One region of the Streptomyces sp. NPDC048603 genome, then DNA from elsewhere that is predicted to be linked to it. Evidence: riboswitches for the same ligand, from Rfam matches in the RefSeq annotation. Region 1 holds a riboswitch; each other region holds the start of a gene.

What was found. Region 1 has a riboswitch for thiamine pyrophosphate ahead of ACGFQ9_RS28425 (thiamine ABC transporter substrate binding subunit). Riboswitches for the same ligand answer to the same signal wherever they lie in the genome.
Region 2: it holds a riboswitch for thiamine pyrophosphate, as region 1 does, so the genes downstream of both, thiC (phosphomethylpyrimidine synthase ThiC) here and ACGFQ9_RS28425 (thiamine ABC transporter substrate binding subunit) in region 1, are expected to answer to the same signal.
Region 3: it holds a riboswitch for thiamine pyrophosphate, as region 1 does, so the genes downstream of both, thiO (glycine oxidase ThiO) here and ACGFQ9_RS28425 (thiamine ABC transporter substrate binding subunit) in region 1, are expected to answer to the same signal.

Annotation. Positions count from the first base shown of each region.
Region 1 covers NZ_JBICVY010000012.1:83,631-90,584, reverse strand. The annotation lists gene ACGFQ9_RS28435 (phosphatidate cytidylyltransferase) at 1-360, shown strand, start outside; gene rlmN (23S rRNA (adenine(2503)-C(2))-methyltransferase RlmN) at 467-1,579, shown strand; TPP riboswitch at 1,600-1,710, shown strand; gene ACGFQ9_RS28425 (thiamine ABC transporter substrate binding subunit) at 1,798-2,895, shown strand; gene ACGFQ9_RS28420 (ABC transporter permease) at 2,967-4,580, shown strand; gene ACGFQ9_RS28415 (ABC transporter ATP-binding protein) at 4,580-5,638, shown strand; gene ACGFQ9_RS28410 (hypothetical protein) at 5,644-6,552, opposite strand; gene ACGFQ9_RS28405 (hypothetical protein) at 6,685-6,954, opposite strand, start outside.
Region 2 covers NZ_JBICVY010000003.1:225,425-232,378, reverse strand. The annotation lists gene ACGFQ9_RS07655 (SsgA family sporulation/cell division regulator) at 1-140, shown strand, start outside; gene ACGFQ9_RS07650 (YibE/F family protein) at 251-1,603, opposite strand; TPP riboswitch at 1,679-1,824, shown strand; gene thiC (phosphomethylpyrimidine synthase ThiC) at 1,818-3,593, shown strand; gene ACGFQ9_RS07640 (aldo/keto reductase) at 3,738-4,781, shown strand; gene ACGFQ9_RS07635 (glycosyltransferase) at 4,843-5,934, opposite strand; gene ACGFQ9_RS07630 (hypothetical protein) at 6,322-6,954, shown strand, end outside.
Region 3 covers NZ_JBICVY010000010.1:239,747-246,700, forward strand. The annotation lists gene pknB (Stk1 family PASTA domain-containing Ser/Thr kinase) at 1-1,885, opposite strand, end outside; gene ACGFQ9_RS25705 (thiazole synthase) at 2,229-3,023, opposite strand; gene thiS (sulfur carrier protein ThiS) at 3,031-3,231, opposite strand; gene thiO (glycine oxidase ThiO) at 3,228-4,442, opposite strand; TPP riboswitch at 4,440-4,552, opposite strand; gene ACGFQ9_RS25720 (NAD(P)/FAD-dependent oxidoreductase) at 4,729-5,889, shown strand; gene ACGFQ9_RS25725 (Rv2175c family DNA-binding protein) at 6,013-6,378, shown strand; gene thiE (thiamine phosphate synthase) at 6,461-6,954, shown strand, end outside.

The DNA of each region.
Region 1 (6,954 bases):
GGTGCCTACGCGGTCGGCTGGCGCTTCGGCAAGCACAAGCTGGCCCCGCGCATCAGCCCCGGAAAGACCCGCGAGGGCCTGTTCGGCGCGGTGGCCTTCGCCATGCTGGCCGGCGCGCTGTGCATGGAGTTCCTGATCGACGACGGCACCTGGTGGCAGGGCCTGGTCCTGGGTCTGGTGGTCGCGGTCAGCGCCACCCTCGGCGACCTGGGCGAGTCGATGATCAAGCGGGACCTCGGCATCAAGGACATGGGCACCCTGCTCCCCGGACACGGGGGGATCATGGACCGCCTGGACTCCCTGCTGCCGACCGCCCCGGTGGTCTGGCTGCTGCTGGCCCTGTTCGTCGGGACGGGCTGACCCCGGCCCCCGAACGGCCGAACCGGGCCCGGACGGGACCCACCCGGTACTCTGGAAAGGCGCGCTGCCGGTGCAGCGCGCCTTTCGTCTTAGAGGAGTACCTGCCATGGCCCGCCCCGCTCCGGGAGAGCTCACTTTCGTCGCCCCTCGCGGAGCCAAGAAGCCGCCGCGGCACCTGGCCGACCTCACTCCGGCCGAGCGCCGTGAGGCCGTCGCCGCCATCGGCGAGAAGCCGTTCCGGGCCAAGCAGCTCTCCCAGCACTACTTCGCGCGCTACGCCCACGACCCCGCCGAATGGACCGACATCCCGGCCGCCGCGCGCGAGAAGCTGCGCGAGGCCCTGCTCCCCGAGCTGATGTCCGTCATTCGGCACGTCTCCTGCGACGACGACACCACCCGCAAGACCCTGTGGAAGCTGCACGACGGCACCCTGGTGGAGTCCGTCCTGATGCGCTACCCGGACCGGGTCACCATGTGCATCTCCTCGCAGGCCGGCTGCGGCATGAACTGTCCGTTCTGCGCCACCGGCCAGGCCGGCCTCGACCGCAACCTGTCCACCGCCGAGATCGTGCACCAGATCGTCGACGGCATGCGGGCCCTGCGCGACGGGGAGGTCCCCGGCGGCCCGGCCCGCCTGTCCAACATCGTCTTCATGGGCATGGGCGAGCCGCTGGCCAACTACAACCGGGTGGTCGGCGCCATCCGCCGCCTCACCGACCCCGAGCCCGACGGCCTGGGCCTGTCCCAGCGCGGCATCACCGTCTCCACCGTCGGCCTGGTCCCGGCCATCCACCGCTTCGCCGACGAGGGCTTCAAGTGCCGGCTCGCCGTCTCGCTGCACGCCCCCGACGACGAGCTGCGCGACACCCTGGTCCCGGTGAACACCCGCTGGAACGTCCGCGAGGTGCTCGACGCGGCCTGGGAGTACGCCGAGAAGTCCGGCCGCCGGGTCTCCATCGAGTACGCCCTGATCCGCGACATCAACGACCAGGCGTGGCGGGGTGACCTGCTCGGCCGGCTGCTCAAGGGCAAGCGGGTGCACGTCAACCTGATCCCGCTGAACCCGACCCCGGGCTCCAAGTGGACGGCCTCCCGCCCCGAGGACGAGCGGGCCTTCGTCGATGCGATCGCCTCCCACGGCGTCCCCGTGACCGTCCGGGACACCCGCGGCCAGGAGATCGACGGAGCGTGTGGACAGCTCGCCGCGAGCGAACGGTAGTCTGACCCCCGTACATCTGCATATTCCGACAGGGGAGCGCCACAGCGCTGAGAGTGCGGCAACCGTCAGGCCGCAGACCCTCTGAACCTCGCCCGGGTCATTCCGGGTAGGAAGTTCGGTCACCACCTCAAGCTGTTGCGCCCTGCCCGGGTGCCCCGCTCCTCAAGAGCACCCGGGCGGGGCCGCGTCTTCTCCTGGTCATCCCAGGAGGAAAATCCGTGAACACCACCCAGAAGATCGCGGGGGCCGCGCTCGCCGCGGCGCTCGGCGTGACCACGCTCACCGCGTGCGGCGGCGACGCCAAGGACAAGGACGGCGCCGGGAGCAGCGGCCCGGCGTCGAAGACGGTGACCGTCGTCGGCCACGACTCCTTCAATCCCTCCAAGGAGATCCTGAAGGAGTTCGAGAAGCAGACCGGCTACACGGTCAAGGTGGTCAAGAGCGGCGACGCGGGCGCGGCCCTGAACCAGGAGATCCTCACCAAGGGCAAGCCGCGCGGCGACGTGTTCTTCGGCGTCGACAACACGCTGCTCTCCCGTGCGCTCGACCACGGCATCTTCACCCCGTACGAGGCCAAGGGCCTGGCCGGCGTGGGCGCCGAGTACCAGCTCGACAAGGAGCACCGGGTCACTCCGATCGACACCGGCGACATCTGCGTCAACTACGACAAGAAGTACTTCGCGGACAAGAAGCTCGCCCCGCCGCAGACGCTGGACGACCTGGTCAAGCCCGAGTACAAGAACCTGCTGGTCACCGAGAACGCCGCGACCTCCTCGCCGGGCCTCGGCTTCCTGCTCGCCACCGTCGGCAAGTACGGCGAGGACGGCTGGAAGGACTACTGGAGCAAGCTCAAGGCCAACGGCGTCGAGGTCGTCGACGGCTGGGAGCAGGCGTACAACGAGCGGTTCTCCGGCTCCGCGGGCGGCCAGAAGGCCAAGGGCGACCGGCCGCTGGTCGTCTCCTACGCCTCCAGCCCGCCGGCCGAGGTGCTGTTCTCCGAGCCGCAGCCGGCCGAGGCCCCGACGGGCGTCTCCACCGGTACCTGCTTCCGCCAGACCGAGTTCGCCGGTCTGCTGAAGGGCGCGAAGAACGAGGCCGGCGGCAAGGCGTTCATCGATTTCATGATCGGCAAGGCGTTCCAGGAGGACATGCCGCTGAACATGTTCGTGAACCCGGTCGTCAAGGACGCGAAGCTGCCGGAGATCTTCACCAAGCACGGTGTGGTGATCGAGAAGCCGGAGAACGTCACTCCGGACACCATCGCCAAGAACCGTGAGCAGTGGGTCCAGGCGTGGACGTCGCTCGTCGTGAAGTAGCGGACGGGAGGAAGGCGGCGGCCGCGGACCGCGCGGCCGCCCGCCGGGGCACCCTGCTCCGGCTCGGCCTGCTGGCCCTGCCCGTCGCCTTCTTCGCGGTCTTCTTCGCCTGGCCCGTCGGCTCGATCGTCGGGCGCGGTCTCAAGACCGACGAGGGGTGGCAGTTCGGCCGGATCGGCGAGGTGCTGAGCCGCCCCGACATCGCCGACGTGCTCTGGTTCACCACCTGGCAGGCCGTCGCCTCCACTCTGCTCACCCTGCTGATCGCCCTGCCCGCCGCATATGTCTTCGCCCGCCTCGACTTCCCGGGCAAGGAGGCGCTGCGGGCGCTGGTCACCGTCCCGTTCGTGCTGCCGACCGTGGTCGTCGGCACCGCCTTCCTGGCCCTGGTCGGCCGCAACGGACTCACGGACGAACTGTGGGGCGTCCGCCTGGACACCACCGTCTGGGCGATCCTCCTCGCGCACGTCTTCTTCAACTACGCCGTGGTCGTCCGGACCGTCGGCGGACTGTGGGCCCAGCTCGACCCGCGCCAGGAAGAGGCCGCCCGCGTGCTGGGCGCCGGCCGGTTCGCCGCCTGGCGGCGGGTGACGCTGCCCGCGCTGGCCCCGGCGGTGGCCGCGGCCGCCCTGATGGTCTTCCTCTTCACCTTCAGCTCCTTCGGCGTCGTCCAGATCCTCGGCGGCCCCTCGTACGCCACCCTGGAGGTGGAGGTCTACCGGCAGACCGCACAGCTGCTGGACCTGCCGACGGCGGCGGTGCTCACGATGATCCAGTTCACCGCGATGGCCCTGATCCTCGCCATCCACGCCCGGACGGTCCGCCGCCGGGAGACCGCGCTCCGCCTGGTCGACCCCTCGGGCACGGCGCACCGGCCGCGCGGCGCGGGCCAGTGGGCCCTGCTGGGCGGGGTGCTGCTCACCGTGGCCCTGCTGATCGTGCTGCCGCTGGGCGTCCTGGTGGAACGCTCCTTCGACACCGCCGACGGCTACGGCCTCGGCTTCTACCGCGCCCTCCAGGACGCCGCCTCGACCGGCACCTTCGTGGTGGCTCCGCTGGAGGCCGTCTGGAACTCCCTGCAGTACGCGCTGGCCGCCACCGCCATCGCCCTGCTGATCGGCGGGCTCGCCGCGGCCGCCCTCACCCGGCGCGCGGGACCCTTCGTACGCGGCTTCGACGCCCTGCTGATGCTCCCGCTCGGCGTGTCCGCGGTGACCGTGGGCTTCGGCTTCCTGATCACCCTGGACGAACCCCCGCTGGACCTGCGGACCTCGTGGATCCTGGTGCCGCTGGCCCAGGCCCTGGTGGGCGTGCCCTTCGTCGTACGGACCATGCTGCCGGTGCTGCGGGCGGTGGACGCGCGGCTGCGCGAGGCCGCGGCGGTGCTCGGCGCGTCCCCGTTCCGGGCCTGGCGGGAGGTCGACCTGCCGCTCGTCCGCCGGGCCCTGCTCATCGCGGCCGGATTCGCCTTCGCGGTCTCCCTCGGCGAGTTCGGGGCGACCGTGTTCATCGCCCGGCCGGACAATCCGACGCTGCCGGTGGCGGTGGCCCGGCTGCTGGGCCGTGCGGGTGAGCTCAATTACGGCCAGGCCATGGCACTGAGCACCATCCTCATGCTGGTGTGTGCGGCGTCGCTGCTGGTGCTGGAGCGGCTGCGGCCCGACAAGACCTCCGGAGAATTCTGATGCGAGAACAGCCCGGGAAGTCCGCCGCGGCCGGGGCCGGACTGCTGGAGCTCGACGACGTCACCGTCCGCTTCGGCGAGCGCGCCGTGGTGGACTCGGTCCGCCTGGACGTCGCCGAGCACGAGATCGTGTGCGTCCTCGGCCCGAGCGGCAGCGGCAAGTCCACCCTGCTGCGGGTGGTCGCCGGCCTGCAGCCCGTCTCCGCCGGCCGGGTCCGGCTCGGCGGCGCGGACCAGGCCGGAGTGCCGGTGCACCGGCGCGGGGTGGGCCTGATGTTCCAGGACCACCAGCTGTTCCCGCACCGGGACGTCGGCGGCAACGTCGCCTTCGGCCTGCGCATGGCCGGATCTCCGAAGGCGTCCTACGGGCCCCGGGTCGCCGAACTCCTGGAACTGGTGGGCCTGCCGGGGGCGGAGCGCCGGGCCGTGGCCTCGCTGTCCGGCGGCGAACAGCAGCGGGTCGCGCTGGCCCGGGCGCTGGCCCCCTCCCCGCGCCTGCTGATGCTGGACGAGCCGCTCGGCCAGCTCGACCGCGGACTGCGGGAACGTCTCGTCGTGGAACTCCGGTCGCTCTTCTCCCGGCTGGGCACCACCGTCCTGGCCGTCACCCACGACCAGGGCGAGGCCTTCGCTCTCGCCGACCGCGTGGTGGTGATGCGTGACGGCCGCATCGCCCAGGTCGGCACCCCGCTGGAGGTCTGGCAGCGTCCCGCCTCGGAGTTCGTCGCCCGCTTCCTCGGCTTCGAGAACGTGGTCCCGGCGACCGTCTCCGACGGCACGGCGACCACCCCGTGGGGCCGGATACCGGTCCCGGCGGACGCCCCGGCGGGGGAGTGCCGCCTGCTGGTCCGTCCGGGCGGGGTCCTGCTGACCCCGTCCGGCCTGGACTGCGTGGTGGAGTCCCGGACGTTCCGCGGCACCCACGTGGCCGTCGCCCTCCGCCCGGACTCCGGTCCGGGGCTGGAGGCGGAGTGCGAGCTGGCGGAGGCCCCGGAGGTCGGTGCCGCGGTCTCGGTGTCCTTCGCCCCCTCGGACGTGGTGCTCCTCCCGGCGGAGTAGCGCGGCTAGGGAACCAGAGCCGGGGCAGGCTCCGGCTCCGGTTGCCCGGCCGGGGCGCCGTGCTTGCCGAACCAGGCCACCGCCACCGCGCCGGCCACGGCCAGGACGAAGCCCGTCACGGCGAGCCAGGCGAAGCCGGGGCGGGAGGCGTCGTTCAGCCAGAGGACGCCGATGGCGCCCGGCAGGACCGTCTCGCCGACGACCAGGGCGGCCGTCGCGCCGTTCACCGAGCCGATCTGCAGGGCGATCGTGTGCAGGTACATGCCGCCGGCGCCGGCCACCACGATCGCGTACAGCGCGGGGTCGGTGAGCAGCGTGACGGGATCGAACGGGTCGACCCCGTCCAGGACACGGACGCCGACGCCGAGGGCGCCGAATCCCAGGCCGGAGAGCAGGCCGGCGAGGATGGCGGCCCGTGCGCCCAGGAACCGTACGGCCACCGTCCCGCCCACGATGATCAGGAGGGTCACCGCCAGCAGCCACCAGTGGGTGGCCCGGTCGGTGTGGCCGCTGCCCTCGTGCCCCGCGGCCGTGGCCAGCAGCACCAGGGACACGCAAACGGTGGCGATCGACGCCCACTCCTTCCGGCTCAGCCGGATCCCGAGCATCTTCACGCTCAGCACCGCCGTGATGACCAGGTTGGCGCTGATCACGGTCTGGGAGAGGAACAGCGGGAGCAGCCGGGCGGCCAGCGCACCCAGCCCGAAGCCCACGAAGTCCAGCACCGTGCCGAGGATGAACTCCCAGGTCATCGCGGCCTTGGCGGTGGAGGTCAGGTTGGGGCCGCCGTGTGCGGTGACCCCCGCGGCGGCGGGGTTCTCGCGGGCGGCCCGGCGGGACCCCACCGCCTGGAGCACGGATCCGGTGCCGTAGCAGATGGACGCCGCGACAGCGGTCAGCAAGCCTATGAGCACGATGGCTCCGTTCACGTCTGGCAGGTTGTGCGTACCTCTGCCAGACGTGTGAACGGGCCCCGAAGTTGCCTCCCGGGGGTGGGGAGATCGGTGGGAGGCCGGCGGGGGACCAGCGGGAGATCGGTCTGCCGGTCAGCGGCTCAGCGCCACCGCCGTCAGCTGGGCCACGGCCCAGCTGAGCGGCAGGCACAGCGCCAGCAGCGCGGCCGCCCGCAGGGTGGCCGCCGTACGCAGCATCCGGACGGGGGTGCCCAGGTCCAGCAGGGTCTGCCGGGCCTGCGCCCGGGCCTGCCGGACCTCGACGCCGGCGGTGATCAGGGAGGCTGCCGCGCACCCGGCGACCAGCGCGGCGGCCGGGCCGGTCAGCGGGCCCAGCGGCACGAGCGTCCCGCCGGTCCCGGA
Region 2 (6,954 bases), on a different contig from region 1:
TGGTGGCCTTCCTCGACCGGACCGACCGCCTGGTGCCGCTCGGTCAGGAGCGCACTCTCGGTGACTTCGAGGGGCACCTGGACGAAGCTCTCGGCAAGATCCTCGCCGAAGCCCAGCAGAACCAGCGGAACGCGGGCTGACCGCTCCGTCCGCACCGTCCGCACGGTCCGTACTGTCCATACCGTCCGTACCGCCCGGACAGTCCACCCTCCCCCACGTCGTTTCCTCCGCCTCGTGCGCGCATGCCCCCTCAGCGCTTGCGACGGCGACCGCGCCCGCCGCGGGCCGGCCCGGAAGGGCCGGCCCCGGCGGGCCTCCGGGTTTCCGGCCGGTCGGCGGAGACCACCAGGGCCGCCAGCACCGTGGTCACCGGAACCGAGGCCACCAGCCCGATCGACCCCACCAGGGTCCGTACGATCTCCTCCGCGACCAGCTCGCTGTTGGCCACCGACCCCATGCTGCTGTTCGCGATCGTGAATAGCAGCATCAGTGGCAGGGCGGCACCCGCGTAGGCCAGGACCAGGGTGTTGACCACGGACGCGATGTGGTCCCGGCCGATCCGGATGGCCGCCCGGTAGAGCGCGCGCGGCCCCATGTCCGGGTCCGCCTGGTGCAGTTCCCAGACCGCCGAGGTCTGCGTGACCGTCACGTCGTCGAGCACGCCCAGCGATCCGATGATCACGCCGGCGAGCAGCAGGCCGCTCATGTCGATGTCCGGGTACAGGCCGTGGATCAGGCCCGTGTTGTCGTCGGTGTTGCCGCTCAGGAACGCCCAGTCGATGAGCACCGAGCCGAGCAGTCCGATCAGCAGCAGCGACACCAGCGTGCCGAGCACCGCGACCGAGGTGCGGGCGGTGACCCCGTGGCACATGTACAGGGCGATCAGCATGATCGCACTGGCCCCGACCACGGCCACCAGCAGCGGGTTCGACCCCTGCAGGATGGCCGGCAGGATGAACAGGGTCAGTACGCCGAAGCTGACCACCAGGGCGACCAGGGCGAGCAGTCCGCGCAACCGCCCGACGGCGACCACCGCGAGGGCGAAGACCGCGGCGAGCATCAGCATCGGGAACTTCCGGTTCACGTCGATGACCGAGTACTGCAGGTCGCGCGGGGCGTCCGGGGCGTAGGCGACCACGACCTCCTGTCCGTCCTCCAGCTGCCGCGGGGCGCCCGGCTGGACGATCTCGACGAAGGTGCGGCCCTTGTCGGGGCCGCTGGTGACCTCGACGGTGGCCTTCTTGCAGGTGCCGTTCTGCGCGGCCTGCGCCGCCCGTCCCTCGGGGGTGGTGGGGTTCGCGGTGGGCGGCACCTGTGCGACATTCACTGATTTGCAGTCAACGACTTGCAAATCGACGACCTTGGCCTGCTCCGTCTGCCGGTCGAAGCCGACCCCGGTGCGCTCGTGGCCGGGTGCGCCGCCCGGCCACAGCACCACCAGGCCGATGACCACGGCCGTGGCGAACGGGATCAGGACGGCGGCGATCACCCTGCGCAGGTGCCGTGAGGACGGTGCGGCGGGTCCGTGCCCGTGCCCGTGCCCATGACTGTGCCCGTGTCCATGCCCATGACCGGACTCGTTCGGAGGCTGTGCTGAGGTCATCACGGGCCGATCATCGCAAGAGATGTGGGGGCCCACTGTTCAGCACGCCACAGGTGACGCTAGCGTGGGGGCACCTTTGCACAACGCGGGAGCTCGGAGCACCGGGCTGAGAGGACGCTGATCACCGTACGCGCACCGAACGGGCGTACGGGAAGAGGCTGCGTCGACCGCCGAACCTGTTACCGGGTAATGCCGGCGTAGGGAGATAGGTCTCATGACCATTCAGGACGACGCACGCACGCCTGCCGCCGACCAGAACGGGCGCAAGCCGGGCTGGCACAAGGGCTACGTCGAGGGCTCCCGCCCCGACCTCCGGGTGCCGGTCCGCCAGGTCCACCTCACCACGGGCCAGGACGTCACGCTGTACGACACCTCGGGCCCGTACACCGACCCGCAGATCGACACCGACGTCCGCCGCGGTCTCGCCCCGCTGCGCGAGAACTGGATCATCAGCCGCGGCGACACCGAGGAGTACGCCGGCCGCCCGGTCCGCCCCGAGGACGACGGCATCAAGCACACCTCTCCGCGCGGTGGCCTCAAGAACCTCGACGCGGTCTTCCCCGGCCGCCCCCGGCTGCCCCGGCGCGGCCGTGACGGCGCCGCCGTCACGCAGCTCGCGTACGCCCGCCGCGGTGAGATCACCCCGGAGATGGAGTTCGTCGCGATCCGCGAGAACGTCTCCGCCGAGGTCGTCCGCGAGGAGATCGCGGCCGGCCGCGCGGTGCTGCCGGCGAACGTGAACCACCCGGAGATCGAGCCGATGATCATCGGCAAGAAGTTCCTGGTGAAGGTCAACGCCAACATCGGCAACTCCGCCGTCACCTCCTCCATCGAGGAGGAGGTGGAGAAGATGACCTGGGCCACCCGCTGGGGCGCCGACACCGTCATGGACCTCTCCACCGGCCGGAACATCCACACCACCCGCGAGTGGGTGCTCCGCAACTCCCCCGTGCCGATCGGCACCGTCCCGCTCTACCAGGCGCTGGAGAAGGTCGACGGCAAGGCCGAGGACCTCACCTGGGAGATCTACAAGGACACGGTCATCGAGCAGGCCGAGCAGGGCGTGGACTACATGACGGTCCACGCCGGCGTGCTGCTGCCGTACGTGCCGCTGACCGCCCGCCGCAAGACCGGCATCGTCTCCCGCGGCGGCTCGATCATGGCCGCCTGGTGCCTGGCGCACCACAAGGAGAACTTCCTCTACACGAACTTCGAGGAGCTCTGCGAGATCCTCGCGACGTACGACGTCACGTACTCGCTGGGCGACGGCCTGCGCCCCGGCTCCATCGCGGACGCCAACGACGCGGCCCAGTTCGCGGAGCTGAAGACGCTGGGCGAGCTGAACACGATCGCCAAGCGCCACAACGTGCAGACCATGATCGAGGGCCCGGGCCACGTCCCGATGCACAAGATCAAGGAGAACATCGACCTCCAGCAGGAGATCTGCGAGGAGGCGCCGTTCTACACGCTCGGCCCGCTGACCACGGACGTGGCTCCGGCCTACGACCACATCACCTCGGGCATCGGCGCCGCGATGATCGCCTGGTGGGGCACCGCGATGCTCTGCTACGTGACCCCGAAGGAGCACCTGGGCCTGCCGAACCGCGACGACGTGAAGACCGGCGTCATCACGTACAAGATCGCGGCCCACGCGGCGGACCTGGCGAAGGGCCACCCGGGCGCCCAGGAGTGGGACGACGCCCTCTCCGACGCCCGCTTCGAGTTCCGCTGGGAGGACCAGTTCAACCTGGCCCTCGACCCGGACACGGCCCGCGAGTTCCACGACGAGACCCTCCCGGCCGAGCCGGCCAAGACGGCGCACTTCTGCTCCATGTGCGGCCCGAAGTTCTGTTCCATGAAGATCTCCCAGGACATCCGCCGCGAGCACGGCGGTGACCTGAAGGCCGACGAGATCCAGGCGGGCATGGCCGAGAAGTCGGCGGAGTTCGCAGCCGCCGGAAACCGCGTCTACCTTCCGCTGGCGGACTGACCCGCTGCCGCGCCGGACGGGCCCGCGACCTCAGGGGGGAGTCGCGGGCCCGTTCCCTTGCCCGGCTCGGACCGATCCGAACCGGCTGACGGAAAGGGCTTGATCTGGAGTGCGCTCCAGCTCTTAGGGTCCGGCGGTATGACGATGCGATACAGGGATCTCGGGCGGACCGGGATGGAAGTCAGCGCGTACTGCCTGGGCACGATGATGTTCGGGGCCGTGGGGAACCCCGATCACGACGAATGCGTACGGATCATCCACGCGGCGCTCGACGCGGGCATCAACTTCGTGGACACCGCGGACATGTACTCGGCCGGGGAGTCCGAGACGATCGTGGGGAAGGCGCTCAGGGGGAGCCGGCGCGACGAGGTGGTGCTCGCCACCAAGGGGCACTTCCAGATGGGGGAGGGGCGCAACCGGAGCGGGAACTCGCGGCGGTGGATCGTGCGGGCGGTCGAGGACAGCCTGACCCGGCTGGGGACGGACCGGATCGATCTCTACCAGATCCACCGGCCCGATCCCCGGACCGATGTCGAGGAGACCCTCGGAGTGCTCGGGGACCTGGTGCGGGAAGGGAAGATCCGGGCCTTCGGCTGCTCCACCTTCCCCGCCGAGGAGATCGCGGAGTCCCACCACGTCGCCGAACGGCGGGCGCTGCAGCGCTTCCGGACCGAGCAGCCGCCGTACTCGATCCTGGCGCGCGGCATCGAGGCCAACGTGCTGCCGGTCTGCCGGCGGTACGGGATGGGGGTGCTGACCTGGAGCCCCCTGGCATCGGGGTTCCTCAGCGGGAAGTACCGGCCCGGCCGGGAGGTCGACCTGAGCAGCGGACGGGCGGCCCTGACGCCGGCCCGGTTCGATCCGGCGGTCCCGGGGAACGAGGCCAAGCTGGCGGCCGCCGGGCGGCTGATCGAGGTGGCGGACGGGATCGGGCGTACGCTCCCGGAGCTCGCGGTGGCCTTCCCGCTCGCGCACCCGGCCGTCACCTCGGTGATCATCGGTCCGCGGACCATGGACCAGCTGGGGGACCTGCTCAAGGGCGCGTCCCTGCAGCTCGATGACGAGACCCTGGACCGCATCGACGAGATCGTGCCGCCCGGCACCGACCTCTACCGGGCGGACGGCGCGTGGCGGCCCGCCGCGCTGACCGACGTCACGCAGCGGCGTCGGCCCGCCGGGGACCGGTAGCCGGTCGGCCGGCGGCGGTGTGCCCGGCGTGCCGGGGCGGCGTGGGCCGCCCCGGCGCCGGCTACGCGACGACCTGGTAGTCGGCGCCCAGCTTCTGCCGGGCGAAGTCGCGGTTCGCCGCGACCCGCTCGCGCTGGTCCCCGGGGAGCACGTCCCCGTTCAGGAGCCGCTCGCAGCACCGCAGCGACTCCTCGTACGCGCCGGTCCAGTAGGCGGCCACGGCGAGTTCGTCGAGCGCGCGCCACTCGTGCCAGGAGAACTCGACGAACAGGATGTCCTCGGGGCGGGGGATGGCCGCGGCCTGCTTGGCGAACAGGTACGCCAGCGGCCAGCGCTTCTCCAGGCGGCACAGGCGGGCGAGGTCGCCCAGAGCCTCGGCCCGTGTGGGCCGGGTCTCGTGCGCGCGCAGGTAGCGGTCCAGTACCTCGGGCCAGGGCCGGTCGAGGTTCACCGCGAGCCGGGCGGCGTAGAGGCGGGCGCAGTACGTCTCCTCGACCCAGCCGGGCATGGCCGCCCGGTGGTCGTAGGCGGCGAGGGACTTCTCCGGCTCGCTCGCGTCGCGCCAGCTCTGGGCCAGGTAGAACGCGTAGCGGGCGTTGTCGGGTTCCTTGCGCAGCCCCTCGGTGAGGACCTCCGCGTCGCGCAGGTACTTGGTCCGCTGGCCCTCGCGCATGCGGGCGCCGTTGCCGATGGTGCGGATGTTGGCGCCTTCGAGCACGCCGGCGCCGTACTGCCGGCCGCAGTCGATGTACTCGTGGAGCACGCCGACGTACCGCCAGGGCAGCCTGGTGGAGACCAGGGCTGGCCGCCAGTGCATCATCGGGCCGTGTTTCAGGGCGACCCGGTACGCGTCCTCCGTCAGGTGCGGCATGGTGAAGTCCGGCTCGATCTCCACGATGTCGTCGCCGTCGATGAAGAAGAGGTAGTCGGCGCTGTCGCGGGCGAGTTCGATCGCCTCGGTGCGGCTGCCGTCGAAGCCCTTCCACGGCCGCTCGTGGAGGGTGCCGGGGACGCCGAGGTCCTCGAAGGTCTGCCGGATGACGTCCTGGGTGCCGTCCGTCGAACCGGTGTCCACGATCACCCAGGTGTCGATCAGCGGGCGGACCGTTTCGAGGCACTCCCGGATGGTCGGCGCCTCGTTCTTGACGATCATGTTCAGGCAGATTGTCGGTTTCACGGATTTCACGCGCTTCACCTGTTTCACGGGTCCCATCCGCTGTAGTGGGCCGCCCGTCCGGCGGGCGACCAGGCCGGCGTCGGATCAGTGCTCCGTGACCCTAGTGACCGCTTCGCGGCGTTGTGCACGGCTCGCCGGTGCCGGGCGGCACCGGGGACCGGGTTGGCACCCGGATGGCGGCTCGGGCACTGGGCCGATCCGATGACCGGCCGGGCGCGGCGGCGCGGCGGCGGGTGCGGTGGTGTCCAGGATGACCCCGGAAGTGAAAAGCGCACTTTCCGAAAATCACCCTGATTCGGTTCCGGTCCGGACGCTGATTCCGGTGTGCGGCCGGCTCTCCGAACTGCCTGCAAGGAGCGCTGTATGAGTCCTGAGGTTCCCGAGGCGAGGACCACCAGAACCCCCCTCGGCCCGCTGCCCGCGAGGACCCTTCTGCGGACCGGCGGGACCATGGCCTCGCTGGCCCTGGTGCTGTCCGGGGTCATCGCCCCCACCCTGGCGTACGCGAGCGGCGGGCCGGCCGGCCCGCCCGCGGCCGTGGAGCCGGTCGGGGGCGGGGGCCACGACGACAAGTGCGTCCCGAAGAAGCACCGGCCCGGTGAGAAGCCCAACGGCGACGACCGCACGGCCATGGGCGGTGGCGACGAGAAGGTGAAGTGCGTGGTCGGCCCGACCGGACCCACCGGCCCGACGGGTCCGACCGGCCCGACGGGTGACACGGGTGACACGGGTGACACGGGTCCGACCGGTCCCACCGGCCCCGCCGGCGGTACGGGCGACACGGGCCCGACCGGTCCGACCGGGCCGACGGGTCCGACGGGTCCGACGGGTGACACCGGGCCGTGCAACGACATCGACAGCTACTCGCCCTCGAACACCGAGGACTTCCACGCCGCGCTGACCGGCGGGGTCGCGTACGCGGGACGGGCGGCCGTGCCCGGTGGCAGCCCCGCCTGGCAGAACATCAGTGACCCCGACGACAACCCGGGCTTCCCG
Region 3 (6,954 bases), on a different contig from region 1:
GGGCGGCCGAGCCGCCCGGCACCGACTGGGCGTCCACGGTGTCGGAGAACGACAGGAACGGCCGGTCCACCTTCACCTGGAACCCGGCTGCCTCCAGCGTCTTCCGGGCATCGTCCACGTTCCGGCCCCGGACGTCCGGGACCGGGACCTGCCGCGGGCCCTTGGACACGGTCAGCGTCACCGTGTCCCCGGCCGCGGCCTGGGTGCCCGCGGCCACCGACTGGTTCGCCACCCGGCCGGCCGGCTGGAGCGAGTGGACCTGCTCGGCGGCCGTCTCGACCTTCAGGCCGAGGCCCTCCAGGACGGACCGGGCCTGGTCCGTCGGCATACCGACGGTGGAGGGCACCGGGACCGGGCGGCCCTTGCTGACCACCAGCGCCACCGCGGTGTCCGGGGCGCGCTTCTGGCCTGCCGCCGGGTCGGTGCTGATGACAGAGCCCTGCGGGACGTCCGCGCTGAAGGCCTGGGTGACCATGCCGGGTGCCAGGCCGGCCTTGGTGAGCTCGGCCCTGGCCGCCTCCAGCGGCTTGCCCTTGACGCCGGGCACGGACACGATCTCCGGTCCCCGCGAGACCACGAGGGTGACCGAGCCGTTCCCGCGGACCTGCTGCCCGGGTGCCGGGTCGCTGTCCATGACGGTCCCGCGCTCGAAGGTGCTGCTGAACCTCCGGTCCACGCCCTTCACCCCGAGCCCGGCTTCCTTCAGCCGGTCCCGGGCCTGCTGCTCGGTCTTCCCGAGCACGGGCGGGACCTGCGTGAACTGCCCGGAGCTGATGTACCAGACGCCGGCGCCGAGGCCGAGCGCGAGCAGCACCCCCGCCAGCGCGAGCAGCACCCCGCGCCGGGGCGCCCGCAGCCGGGACGCGGCAGGCGCGGGCGCGGCGGGCGCGGCGGGCGGCACCGGCGGCATCTCCAGCCGCGAGGTGTGGTGCGGATTGTGCGCGGGGACGCCCATCGGGCGGGGGATCACCCCGGTACGGTCCTCCGCGGAGGACCGCTCGCCGGCCCGCGCCTGCGGCGGTACGGCGTCCAGCTCGGCGTCGGTCAGCCCGGCGCGGGCGCCGCGGGCCAGGCCCAGCAGGGCCACCGCGTCCTCCGGACGCCCCTCGGGTGAGCGCGCGGTGGCCGTGGCGACCAGCCCGTCCAGGGCGGCCGGCAGTCCCGGCACGGCCGCGGAGGGTGCGGGCACGTCCTCGTTGAGGTGCCGGTAGAGCACCTGGGCGGGGGTGCCGCCGGAGTGCGGCTTGCCGCCGGTGAGCATCTCGTAGAGCACCACGCCGCAGGCGTACACGTCGGCACGGGTGTCGGCGGTGCCGTTCTCGATCTGCTCGGGCGCGAGGTAGGAGACCGTGCCGAGGACGGCACCGGTGGTGCTGGTCACCGTGTCCACACTGCGGACCAGGCCAAAGTCGGCGACCTTCACCCGGCCGTCGTCGCCGATCAGGACGTTCTCGGGCTTCATGTCCCGGTGCACGAAACCGGCGCGGTGCGCGGCCCCGAGCGCGGCGAGCACCGGCTCCAGGATGTCCAGCGCGGCCCGCGGCTGGAGTGCGCCACGCTCGCGCAGGACGTCGCGCAGGGTGCAGCCGGAGACGTACTCCATGGCGAGGTAGACGTACGGTCCCTCGGCGCCCTGGTCGAAGACGGCCACCACATTGGGGTGGGCGAGCCGGGCCACCGACTTGGCCTCCCGGATGAACCGCTCGACGAAGCCGGGCTCGGCCGCGAGGGCGGGGTGCATGATCTTCAGTGCGAGGACGCGGTCGAGGCGGGTGTCGAGGGCGCGGTAGACCGTGGCCATGCCGCCGGCCGCGATCCGGGCGTCGATGCGGTAGCGGCCGTCGAGCACGCGCCCGACGAGGGGGTCATCCAGGGTCGTATCCACCCGGCGATTCTACGAGCGCGTCGGCTGTGCCCGGCCGGGGGCGGGGTGCCTTGCGGCAGAGCTGTGACGTGGCCGCGGCATGGGCGGGCCCGCCCTGCGTGCTGCCGCCCTGCGTGCTGCCGGGCTGCCGCTGCGCGGGGCTTCTCCCCGCCCCGCCCTTTCCCGAAACCGGGGCGCCTGCCCCGGACCCCCGCCCCTCGGGTTGGCTGTGGCTGGTCGCGCAGTTCCCCGCGCCCCTGACGGGCGCGGCCGGAGCCCCGGTTTCGGGAATGGGGGTCCCCCCCCGGACGGAGTCTGGGGGAGGGCGGGGCGGGGACATGGCACCGCGCAGCGGGACCACGGGTCAGAACGCGGGGCGTTCCGGGTCGAGGGCGGCGACGCCCTCGGTCGGGGAGGAGGCGTGGGCGAAGCGGCGGACCGGGATCCGGCCCGCACGGTACGCCAGGCGCCCCGCCGAAACCGCGTCCCGCATCGCCGCGGCCATGAGCACCGGCTCCTGCGCCCGCGTGACCGCCGAGGCCAGCATGACCGCGGCACACCCCAGCTCCATCGCGAGCGCGACGTCCGACGCGGTGCCCGCCCCCGCGTCGAGGATCACCGGCACCCCGGCCCGCTCCACGATCAGCTCGAAGTTGTGCGGGTTCCGGATGCCCAGCCCCGAGCCGATCGGCGAGCCCAGCGGCATGATCGCCGCGCAGCCCGCGTCCTCCAGCTTCCGTGCCAGCACCGGGTCGTCGTTGGTGTACGGCAGCACCGTGAAGCCGTCGTCCACCAGCGTCTCCGCCGCGGCGAGGAGTTCCTCCCCGTCCGGAAGCAGGGTCCGCTCGTCCGCGACGACCTCCAGCTTGATCCAGTCCGTGCCCAGCGCCTCCCGCGCGAGCCGCGCGGTCAGCACCGCCTCGCCCGCGGTGAAGCAGCCCGCCGTGTTCGGCAGTACGCCGATGCCGAGCTTCGACAGGACCGACAGCACCGAGCCCTGGACTGTGGGGTCCAGCCGGCGCATGGCGACGGTGGTCAGCTCCGTCCCGGAGGCGACCAGCGCCCGTTCGAGGATCTCCAGGCTCGGCGCGCCGCCGGTGCCCATGATCAGGCGGGAGGAGAAGGTCCGCCCGCCGAGGGAGAACAGGTCATCAGCCATGATCGCGTCAGCCTCCCTGGACCGCGGTGAGGATCTCGACCCGGTCGCCCTCGCCCACCGCCGTGGCAGGCCACTGCCCGCGCGGTACGACGGTCTCGTTGAGCGCCGCCGCGACCCCGGACGGGGAGGTGGTGAGGGTCGCCACCACCAGGTCCAGCGTGGTGCCCGCGGCGACCTCGCGGGGCTCGCCGTTGACGGAGATGGTCATGCGTAGGACTCCTCTCGGGCGGCCGCCGCCCCGGCGCGGGCGGGGGAGAACCGGCGGGGGGTGAACGGGCGGGCCACGTCGGGGACTTCGCCGGTGGCCAGGACCTCGGCCATGACGTCCCCGGTGACCGGGGTCAGCAGCACCCCGTTGCGGTAGTGGCCGGTGGCCAGGTGCAGTCCGGGCAGTTCGGTCGGGCCGAGCAGCGGCGCGTTGTCAGGGGAGCCCGGCCGCAGCCCCGCCAGGGTCTCGGTGAGCGGGAGTTCGGTGATGCCGGGCACCAGCTCGTGGGCGTCCCGCAGGAGTTCGTACACCCCGCCCGCGGTGACCGTGGTGTCCCAGCCGAGTTCCTCGCTGGTCGCTCCGACGACGAGTTCGCCGTTCTCCCGCGGCACCAGGTAGACGTGGCTGCCGCGCACCACCGCGCGGACCGTCCGGGACAGGAACGGCGCGTACGCCGGCGGCACGGTGAGCCGGAGCACCTGGCCCTTCACCGGGCGCACCGGCGGGACGACCTCCGCCGGGACTCCGTCCAGCCGCCCGCTGAGGCTGCCCGCGGCCAGGACGACCTGGTCGGCGGACCGCTCGGTGCCGTCGTCGAGCAGGGCGCCGGAGGCCCGGCCGGCGGTGACCGCCAGCCGCTCGGCGGCGGCCCGGTGGAAGACCACGCCGGCCCGCTCGCAGGCGGCGACCAGGGCGGCGGCCAGCCGGCGCGGGTCGACCTGGTGGTCGCCGTCCACGCGCAGCCCGCCGCGTACGCCGGGCGCCAGCATCGGCTCCAGGCGGCGGCACTCGCGGCCGGTCAGCCATTCCGATTCCAGGCCGCAGCGCCGCTGCAGGGCGTGCAGTTCGCGCAGGTGCAGGCGGTCGTCGGAGTCCAGAGCCACGGCGAGGGTGCCGCAGGCGCGGTAGCCGATGTCCAGTCCGCCGCTCGCGTCGGAGAGTTCCGCGGCGAACTCCTCGTAGCGGGCCGCGGAGGCGAGGTTGAGGCCCAGCAGGGTCTCCTCGCCGTAGTGCAGCTCGGTGACGGCGGCCAGCATGCCGGCCGCGACCCGGGCGGCCCCGCCGCCGGGCGAGGGGTCGGCGAGCGCGACGGACATGCCGCGCCGGGCCGCCCGCCAGGCGGTGACCAGGCCGATGATGCCGCCCCCGATGACGAGGACGTCCGAGCCCGCGGCCGGGCCGCCCGGCCCGTTGTGGGTGAATGAACGCATGGGCGTCGAGCCCCTCCCTTCGCCGGCATGACCCGGATCAGGTTCGTACGGTCGGAGGCCGGCCAGCCTCCCTCTCAGTCCGGTGCGCCCGGACTCCCGCGGTTGGATACGGTGGCCACCCTACCTCCGCCGCAAGGCCCGGGTAAGGCCGCCCGGCCGCCGCCACTTCCTGACGGAGCGTCAGATAGTTAGGGTGTCGGGCGTGAGCAATCAGATCGAACTGACGGATCAGAAGGACCCCGCGGACGCGCCGGCCGCGGGCGGCGTGGTGATCGTCGGGGCCGGAATGGCCGGGGTGCAGACGGCCGTGGCCCTGCGCGAGGCGGGCTTCACCGGCCCGGTCACCCTGATCGGTGCCGAGCCGCACCAGCCCTACGACCGGCCCCCGCTTTCCAAGGCGGTGCTGCTCGGCGAGGCCGAGGGCTCCGCCTTCGACGTCGACTTCGACGACCTCGGCATCGAGCTCCGGCTCGGCCTGGAGGTCACCGGGCTGCGCCCGCAGGACCAGGAGCTGGACACCGCCGCGGGCCCGGTCCCGTACGGCAGCCTGGTCCTCGCCACCGGTGCCGAACCGCTGACCCTGCCGGGCGCCGAAGGCGTGCCCGGCGTGCACCTGCTGCGCACCCTGGACGACGCGGAACGGCTGCGGCCGGTGCTCGCGCAGGCCCATGACCTGGTGGTCGTGGGCGCGGGCTGGATCGGCGCGGAGTTCGCCACGGCCGCCCGCGCGGCCGGCTGCGCGGTCACCGTGGTCGAGGCCGCCGACCGGGTCCTGGCGGGCGCGCTGCCCGACGAGATCACCGGCCCCATGGCCGACTGGTACGCGGAGGCCGGCGTCCGCCTGCTCACCGGCGTCAAGGTCGCCTCGGTCGAGCCCGGCCTGGTCCGGCTGGCGGACGGCCGCGAGCTGCCCGCCGGCGCGGTGGTGGTCGGCATCGGCGCCCGCCCCGCAACGGGCTGGCTGGCCGGCACGGGCGTGGAACTCGGCCCGGACGGCTCGGTCGCGACCGACGACCGGCTGCGCACCTCGCTGCCGGGCGTGTACGCGGTCGGCGACTGCGCCTCCTTCCCGTCCGCGCGCTACGGCAAGCGGCTGCTGGTGCACCACTGGGACAACGCGCTGCAGGGGCCGCGGACGGTCGCCCTGAACATCCTGGGCGGGGAGCGGGCGTACGACCCGGTGCCGTACTTCTGGTCGGAGCAGTTCGGGCGCTTCGTCCAGTACGCGGGCCACCACGCCGGCGCCGACACGCAGCTGCTGCGGGGGAACCCCGCGGACGCGGCCTGGTCGGTCTGCTGGCTCCGGGACGGCGCCCTGGTGGCCCTCCTGTCGGTCGGCCGCCCGCGCGACATCGCGCAGGGCCGCCGCCTGATCGAATCGGCCACCCCGGTCGACCCGTCCAAGCTCACCGACCCCGCGATCCCGCTCAAGTCCGCCATCCCCTAGCGGCCCACCGCCGCACGGGCACCCGTGCCGCACCCCGCCGCACCCCGCCGCACCGGGGGGGCGGGGCCCCCGGACGGGCGGCTCGGCTACCGGGTGTCGGCCGGGGATGGCAGGCTTGGCCGCGTGACCGAGATTGACGCAAAAACCGACGCTCTCGTCCCCGAGTGGCTCTACCTTCCCGACATCGCCGAGATGCTCGACGTCGAGGTGACCCGGGTCCGCCAGCTGGTCAAGGAGGGCCAGCTCATCGCCGTACGCCGGGGTGAGAACCGGGCGCTGCAGGTGCCCGCCGCCTTCATCGACGGCGACAAGGTGGTCAAGGGCCTCGCGGGGACCCTGACCCTGCTCCGGGACGACGGCTTCACCGACGAAGAGATGCTCGAGTGGCTCTTCACCGCCGACCCGACCCTGCCAGGGACCCCCGCGCAGGCCCTGAGCGAGAATCGCGGCACGGAGGTGAAGCGCCGAGCGCAGGCGCTCGCCGTCTGATCCGTACCGTCCACAACCGATCCATCCACGGCGTACGGGCCCCCCGCGGGGCCCGTACCCCGCCCACCCGGGGGGTTTTCCCATGTCCCTGGCCGATGCCCGGCTCTACCTCTGCACCGATGCCCGCAAGCGCCAGGGCGACCTGCCCGAGTTCCTGGACGCGGTCCTCGGCGGCGGCGTGGACATCGTCCAGCTCCGCGACAAGGGCATGGAGGCCGGAGAGGAGCTGGAGCACCTCCAGGTCTTCGCGGAGGCGGCCCGCCGCCACGGCAAGCTCCTCGCGGTGAACGACCGCGCCGACGTCGCCCACGCCATCGGCTCCGACGTCCTGCACCTCGGCCAGGGCGACATCCCCGTCCCCGCCGCCCGGGCCATCCTGCCCGCCTCCGTGATCATCGGCCGCTCCTGCCACGCCGAGGCGGAGGTCGACGCGGCCGTCGCCGAGCCCGGCGTCGACTACTTCTGCACCGGCCCCTGCTGGCCCACCCCGACCAAGCCCGGCCGGCACGCGCCCGGTCTGGACCTCGTCCGGTACGCCGCCTCCCTCGACCAGCAGCGCCCCTGGTTCGCCATCGG